DNA from 2 places in the Jeotgalibacillus aurantiacus genome. Region 2 is predicted to be linked to the other one. Evidence: predicted binding sites of a transcription regulator. Region 2 holds the regulator's gene; the other holds the start of a gene.

What was found. Region 2 encodes LexA, which represses DNA repair genes until DNA is damaged. Its sites were predicted from a motif close to CGAACATATGTTCG; they were not measured.
Region 1: the regulator LexA is predicted to act here: its motif matches at 3,097-3,110, upstream of uvrB (excinuclease ABC subunit UvrB).

The regions. Positions count from the first base shown of each region.
Region 1 is NZ_JACNMS010000001.1:41,341-45,527, forward strand. It holds gene uvrA (excinuclease ABC subunit UvrA) at 1-963, opposite strand, end outside; gene uvrB (excinuclease ABC subunit UvrB) at 971-2,953, opposite strand; gene H7968_RS00260 (HD domain-containing protein) at 3,457-4,095, shown strand; gene H7968_RS00265 (CsbA family protein) at 4,129-4,187, shown strand, end outside.
Region 2 is NZ_JACNMS010000002.1:400,984-405,170, reverse strand. It holds gene H7968_RS06855 (alpha/beta fold hydrolase) at 165-1,064, shown strand; gene lexA (transcriptional repressor LexA) at 1,131-1,751, opposite strand; gene yneA (cell division suppressor protein YneA) at 1,909-2,241, shown strand; gene H7968_RS06840 (YneB family resolvase-like protein) at 2,256-2,912, shown strand; gene H7968_RS06835 (DUF896 domain-containing protein) at 2,979-3,212, shown strand; gene tkt (transketolase) at 3,414-4,187, shown strand, end outside.

The sequences.
Region 1 (4,187 bases), on a different contig from region 2:
AAGCATTGAAGGATAATAATTGGAGCTGGTCGGTTCCCACGGAGCGATCGCATGCTCTTTCAGCGTGCGGCTCCAATCAGGAATCACTAGATCGAGATCCACCTCAAGCTTTGTACCGAGTCCATCACAGTCCGGACATGCCCCAAACGGCGAGTTGAACGAGAACATACGCGGCTCAAGTTCATCAATTGAAAAACCGCAGACCGGACAGGCGTGATGCTCATTAAATTTAATTTCCTCTTCCCCGATAATGTCTACAATCACATTCCCATCTGCAAGTCGAAGCGCGGTTTCCAGTGAATCAGCGAGTCGGGATTCAGATCCCTCTTTGACAACGATGCGGTCAATAATCACTTCAATCGTATGTTTTTTATTTTTATCCAGATCGAACTCTTCGCTAATATCACGCATTTCCCCGTTTACACGGACGCGTACGTACCCCTGCTTCTTAATATCTTCCAGTACTTTCGCATGCGTCCCTTTACGTCCTGAAACGAGTGGTGCAAGCACCTGAAGCTTGGTTCTTTCAGGATATTCAAAAATGCGGTCCACCATCTGTTCAATCGTCTGAGATGTGATTTCAATACCGTGGTCCGGACAGAACGGTCTGCCAATCCGTGCAAATAACAGACGCAGATAATCATAAATCTCGGTTACGGTTCCAACTGTGGAACGCGGGTTTCGGCTCGTCGTTTTCTGGTCAATGGAAATCGCCGGTGAAAGTCCTTCGATCGTATCTACATCCGGTTTATCCATCTGTCCAAGAAACTGTCTTGCATAAGCCGAAAGTGATTCCACGTATCGGCGCTGCCCTTCTGCATAAATCGTGTCAAAAGCAAGCGACGATTTCCCCGAGCCGGATAAGCCTGTCATGACGACAAGCTTATCCCTTGGGATTTTGATATCAATATTTTTAAGGTTATGGGCTCTGGCACCCTGTATCGTAATATGGTCTTTCACCATGTTCTGGTCATCCTTCCGCTTTCAATTCTAAAATGAGATCACGAAGCTCTGCAGCCTTTTCGAAGTCAAGCGCCCTTGCTGCTTCCTTCATTTCGATTTCCATAGACTCAATGACTTTTGCCCGTTCAGGCTTGGACAGCTTCTTCATTTTCTCTGCCGGTGACACATACTCTTCGGCTTCCTCGGCAGCATGGGTTGCACGGATGACATCACGGATCGCTTTATTAATGGTTACCGGTGTAATGCCGTGTTCTTCATTATAAGCAATCTGCTTTTCACGACGCCTTGCCGTTTCATCAAGTGCCCGCTGCATGGAATCGGTGATTTTATCAGCATACATAATGACATGTCCATTTGAGTTACGCGCTGCACGGCCAATCGTCTGGATCAGTGAACGGTCTGAGCGCAGAAAGCCTTCTTTATCGGCATCCAGAATGGTAATGAGGGATACCTCAGGAATATCCAATCCTTCCCTTAAGAGGTTGATCCCAATCAGGACATCATATTTACCTACACGCAGGTCACGGATGATTTCAATCCGTTCAAGCGTTTTAATTTCAGAATGCAGATACTGCACCTTAATCCCGATTTCCTTCAGGTAATCAGTCAGATCTTCAGACATCTTCTTCGTCAGGGTGGTTACGAGTGTCCGTTCATTTTTCGCGATCCGCTCCTGGATTTCACCGAGCAGATCATCAATTTGTCCTTCACTCGGACGTACCTCAATGGTCGGATCCAGCAGACCCGTCGGACGGATAATCTGTTCAACCATTTCATTTGTATGTTCAAGCTCATAAGGACCCGGTGTAGCTGAAACATAAATCGCACGGCTGACATGCTTTTCAAACTCTTCGAAACGCAAAGGACGGTTATCCATCGCAGACGGTAGACGGAAACCGTGATCCACCAGCACTTTTTTACGCGCCTGGTCACCGTTAAACATGCCGCGGATCTGTGGGAGTGTCACATGCGACTCATCAATGACAAGCAGGAAATCATCCGGAAAATAATCAAGCAGCGTATAAGGTGTTGCGCCTGCTTCCCGTAATGTCAGGTGACGGGAATAGTTTTCAATGCCTGAACAGAACCCCATCTCTCTCATCATTTCAAGATCGTAACGTGTACGCTGCTCGAGACGCTGCGCTTCCAAAAGCTTATCTTCCTCTCTCAGAACCTTCAGCTGCTCTTCAAGCTCTTTCTCGATGTTTTCAATGGCAATTCTCATCTTTTCTTCACGCGTAACAAAGTGGGAAGCCGGGAAAATCGCAACATGATCACGGTCACCCAAAATCTCGCCAGTCAGTGCATCCACCATGCGTATCCGGTCAATTTCATCTCCGAAAAACTCCACACGGATACAGTGCTCATCATTTTTAGCAGGGAAAATTTCCACTACATCCCCACGGACACGGAAAGTCCCCCGGGTAAAGGCAATGTCATTCCGCTCATACTGAATGTCAACGAGCCTTCTCAGCAGTTGATTCCGTTCTATCTCCATACCGACTCTCAGTGAAACAACCAGCTCCTTATATTCTTCCGGAGAACCGAGGCCGTAAATACAGGAAACTGATGAGATAATGATGACGTCATCCCGTTCAAATAAAGCGGAAGTTGCCGAGTGACGGAGCTTATCGATTTCATCATTAATACTTGCATCTTTTTCTATAAAAGTATCGGTCTGAGGTACATATGCCTCAGGCTGATAGTAATCATAATAGCTGACGAAATATTCTACAGCATTGTTTGGAAAGAACTCTTTAAATTCACTGTATAGCTGTCCTGCCAGCGTTTTATTATGGGCAATGACCAGCGTCGGTTTTTTTACTTCCTGAATGACATTTGAGATGGTAAAGGTTTTTCCTGTACCGGTAGCCCCAAGTAATGTCTGATGGCGTGTCTTTTTTTCCACACCTTCTACCAGTTTTTTGATTGCTACAGGCTGATCGCCCGCAGGTTTGTAAGATGACTGAAGGTCAAATGACTGCACCATAATAAAAACGCCTCCTGTTGTAAATGCAAAAATAACTCTTCTATCTATTCATACCCTTTATCATGAAATGAAACAGGGGAAAATTCAAATTTGTTGTCTCATTCAAGTTTAGCATAGTGGGATATAGAAAAGATAGTAAAAAGGGAACGTATGTTTGATCTTTTACAAACCCGGCCCGTCCTCATCCTCCGCTTTCCGTGGCCGGGCGGTGAACCCACTGTGCTTCGCACATCGGTTTCACCTGTCCCTTTCCGCCACAGGAGTCTGCGGATGAGGACGGGCCTTAAATAGTTTCTTTCCCAAATATATTTATAGAAAAAATTCAGGAATTGATATTTACTAAATTTCGAAATCAGAAAAACATAAAAGCACACATACTTTAGCGCTGTTTCACTAAATCTTGCCATCAGGCCACCCATTTAAACAAAATTAACCCTTTATCCCTTGTTTCGCGGGTTTTGTGGTGCTAATATAAGCTAAATCAGTTAACGGGGTGAAGGAAAATGGGGATTCATCATTATTTTAAGAGCCTGTCGGATATGGAAAAGCTGTACCGCTGTCCGGGGAAGTTTAAATATAATGAGCATACGGTGGCTGCTCATTCATTTAAAGTGACGAAGATTGCTCAGTTTCTCGGTACGGTTGAAGAGCATCATGGCAAACAGGTGAATTGGAAGGATTTATATGAGAAGGCATTAAATCATGATTATCCTGAGATTTTTACAGGGGATATTAAAACGCCGGTGAAGTATGCCTCTGATGAGCTGAACCGGTTATTCAGCCAGGTGGAGGAAGAAATGGCGCATAAGTTTGTTACTGAGGAATTTCCTGAGGAGTACCAGGCGATTTATCTTGAGCGTTTCAAAGAAGGCAAAGACGGCTCACTTGAGGGGAAAATTCTTGCAGTCGCGGATAAGATCGACTTGCTATATGAGTCCTTTGGGGAAATTCAGAAGGGCAATCCTGAACCGATCTTTCTGGAAATTTATCAGGAGGCACTGACAACCATTGTCCGCTATCACGAAATGACGAGTGTTGATTTCTTTTTAAACCGCGTGCTGCCGGATATGCTCGCTGAAAAGTTTATTCCGCACAGCGAGCTGAGCAAGATCACTCAAAATCTTATTGCACCATCACAGTGAGTTCAGTATGATGGACTCATGAGGTGAAACACGATGGAGACTAAAATTCTTCTTGCAATGGTCGCACCAGCTATTTTAGTCATATTATTTAC
Region 2 (4,187 bases):
TTAAGGTTTTTTTCTTTTTCAACCGGCTCGGTTTATTTTAATGGCATCTTCTGAAGTGTAATGAATTGATGGTTCCCATGAGTTTTTTTCTTTTTACTTGAAGTCTTGCATGAACTAAAACGGGGTATGAGAAAGTAAAGGTTAAAAACTGAGGGGGAGATAAGATGGCGGACACCTATAAGGGGTTTAAATCAAAAGAGGCATACATGGAATATACAGAGGTTTACGGGCGTGTGATGAGCCATTGGAACGTGAAAACAGAATCTTCCAACATTGTGACATCATTTGGTGATGTTCATGTGATCAATGCAGGACACCATGGCGGCAGACCGCTTGTCTTTTTTCATGCATTTGGCTTTAGTGCAGCCATGTGGTATGGCGTGGCAAACTACTTAAAAGATCATTACAGGTTGTATTTCATAGACGTACTAGGAGAATTTAATATGAGTAATACAAAAGATCATCTGAATGAGCGTGAAGATTATATAAAATGGATCACAGAGGTACTGGATGCCCTAGGCATTGATCAGGCGGATATGATTGGACATTCAAATGGGGGGTGGCATGTGCTGAATTTTGCCCTCTTAAAACCGGAACGGGTAAATGAAATCCTGCTGCTCGCGCCTGCTGCTGCCATCAAACGGATGAACCTGTCTTTTTATATGAGACTGGGCTTTACTAACCTGTTTCCGAACAGACAAAACATTGTCAGTTCGTTTTGCAGGTGGCTCACGCATGAGCGCAAGCCCGAACAGGATGATTTGTTTAAGCTTTATTACATTGGCCAGACCAGCGTTGTTTGGGAGTATGTCATGACTCCGCCAAAAATGTTTAAAAATGAGGAACTGAGTAAGCTGTCCGTTCCTGTCACAGTTGCTGTGGGGGAAAATGAGGTCATCTATAAACCTGAGAAGCTTATAAAAGCAGCGAAAGAAAAATTTCCTCAATGCAGCGTTAACATGATCAGTAAAGCAGCGCATATGATTCCGGTTGAAGCGCCGGAGGAAACGGCTAATCTCATTCAATCAATTTTCAGTCATAATGACCGGAAGAAATCCGTATAGTTAAAAAAGCTGTTCGATAAGACAGCGTTCAGATACTCTGATGCGCCATTTATCGAACAGCTTTTTTTAATGCACCTGGCGGTAAACGCCAACGACTTTTCCTAATATGGAAACAGAATTCAGTATGATTGGTGCCATTGAGGAGTTTTCCGGCTGCAGGCGGACATGATCTTTTTCCTTAAAGAAACGTTTGACCGTTGCTTCCTCCTCTTCAGTCATCGCCACCACAATATCTCCGTTATTAGCGGAGCTCTGCTGCTTCACGATTACATAGTCACCATTTAAAATACCTGCTTCAATCATGGAGTCTCCAACGATCTCAAGCATGAATACCGTATCATCTGCTGAGGCAAGACGTTCCGGCAGAGGAAAATATTCCTCCACATTTTCAATAGCAGTTATTGGTGAACCTGCCGTTACTTTACCAACGAGCGGCACGTTGACAACACGCTGAGTCGGGATGGAATCCTCTTCTAAGCTGATCACTTCAATCGCGCGCGGCTTAGTCGGGTCTCTTCTGATCAGTCCCTTACTTTCAAGTCTGGCTAAATGGCCATGGACGGTTGAACTTGATGCGAGTCCGACGGCAAGGCCGATCTCACGCACAGAAGGCGGATAACCCTTGTCCTGAACTTCCCTCTTTATAAAATCGAGTATATCGAGCTGTCGCTTAGATAATTTTTTCATGTTTGCACCTCTCTTTGGAATCCAAATCTTTCCTTGATTATAGCATGCAAAAAATAAAAACACAAACATAAGTTCGAGTTTTTGTATTGACGGAAACAAACGTTCGTATTATACTTTTGGTAACAAAAGCGAACAAACATTCGATGGAGGGATCTTCATGACAACATTGTGGAAAAAGTATTCATTTGTTATTCTGTTTTTTATTGTAACGCTGTTCTTCAGCTTATTTTTGGTTTTTACAACATCTGCTGATGAGCAGTCCTCTTATAAAATGGTACAGATACAAGAAGGCGATTCATTATGGAAAATTGCAGAGGAGTATGCTGAAGGGGCGTCCATGTCTGAGCGGGAATTTATCGACTGGGTATCAGGGAGTAATCAGCTGAATTCTTCTTATATTTATCCTGGTGATGAACTTGTGATCCCATTAAAAAAGGAGTGGAGTGAGTCAGAGTTTGACAGCATACAGCTCGCTTCAAACACTAAGTAAGGAGCAGAATATCGATGAAGGTCATCATTTATTGCCGGGTAAGCACAGAAAAAGATACACAGGAAACATCTTTGACACGTCAGGCTGAAGAGCTGACGGAACTGGCAAGGAGAAATGGGGACGAGGTGGTGAGGATCATCTCTGAAAAAGCAAGCGGCTTCGACCTTGACCGGGAAGGAGTATTTGAACTGCTTGAAACCATCAGAAGCGAACAGGCGGAAGGGGTACTGATCCAGGATGAAACCCGGATAGGCCGGGGGAATGCAAAGATCGCTCTTTTGCATACATTAAAAAAGGAGAAAGTAAGGATTTTCTCTATTGCCCATGACGGCGAACTTCAGCTTTCAGAGTCAGATACAATGATTCTTCAGATTGTCAGTATGGTTGAGGAACATCAGAGGAAGCTGCATAATCTAAAAATAAAGCGCGGAATGAAGCGAGCGGTTGAAAATGGTTTTAAACCGGAAAAGAATCTGAAGAACAGAGGAAATAAAGAGGGACGCGAAAAAATTGAAGTTCCGGTTGAAGAGATTGCAAGGCTTCGCCAAAACGGCCTGACTTTTCATGAAATTGCTGCGACATTAAGAGGTCTCGGTCATTCAATCTCAAAAGCAACCGTTCATAGAAGATATATTGAATTTCAGACAGATCAGGAAAAGCTGAACAGATAACTTGTCATTTCACGCTCTTTCTTTTAAGATACAAAGAAGCTGAAGTATCGGGAAAGGGTGTATAAAATGCTTCCAGAAGCCAAAATCAAACGGATTAATGAACTTTCGGCAAAGGCAAAAGCAGACGGGTTGTCGAGTGCTGAAAAAGAAGAACAGACGAAATTACGGACCGAATATATAAAAGCATTCAGAGGATCTATGAAGCAGACGATTGAGAATGTAAAAGTAGTAGATCCGGAGGGAAAGGACGTTACCCCTCAAAAATTAAAAGATGCAAAACAGCGCAACAAAATGAACTGAATCTTTAACATCTGATCACAAATGGTCAGGTGTTTTTATTTTTATCCTCTGTTTACAGTGTCATACAGGAATAGTGTGGAACAGATGGGAGTGTCAGGTTCATAAATGAACTTTTTTAAAAACGATACAGTGAGATGTTTGTACATCTGTGCAATTTTGCGTACAATAGACACATATTGAGTTAGAGAGAGGATGTAGTGGATGTTTACACAAACTGATCAATTGGCAATTAACACAATCCGGACATTATCGATCGATGCGATCGATAAAGCGAATTCGGGTCACCCGGGACTTCCAATGGGGGCTGCTCCATTTGCATACACGCTATGGACACAGTTTATGAACCATAACCCGAAAAATCCGGACTGGTTCAACCGTGACCGCTTTGTGCTATCTGCAGGACATGGTTCCATGCTTTTATATAGCCTTCTGCATCTTTCAGGCTATGACCTTCCAATGGAAGAAATCAAGAATTTCCGTCAGTGGGGTTCGAAAACACCTGGACACCCTGAATATAAACATACTAAAGGTGTAGAAGCGACTACGGGTCCACTTGGACAAGGGATCGGTATGTCTGTAGGGATGGCGATGGCTGAGCGTCATTTAGCGGCGAAATATAACAAAGAAGGTCATCACATTGTTGACCATTATACTTACACATTATGTGGAGATGGCGATTTGATGGAAGGGGTTTCATCAGAGGCAGCTTCACTGGCTGGACATCTTGGATTGGACAAGCTGATCGTATTATATGATTCAAACGATATTTCACTCGACGGAGATCTGGATCGCTCGTTCTCTGAAAGTGTAAAGAAACGTTTTGAGTCTTACAACTGGCAGTATATCCGCGTAGAGGACGGAAATGATCTTGATGAAGTTGCTGCAGCAATCAAAGAAGCAAAAGCAGACACAAGCCGTCCAACAATGATAGAAATTAAAACAGTTATCGGATTCGGATCTCCAAACCGTGCCGGT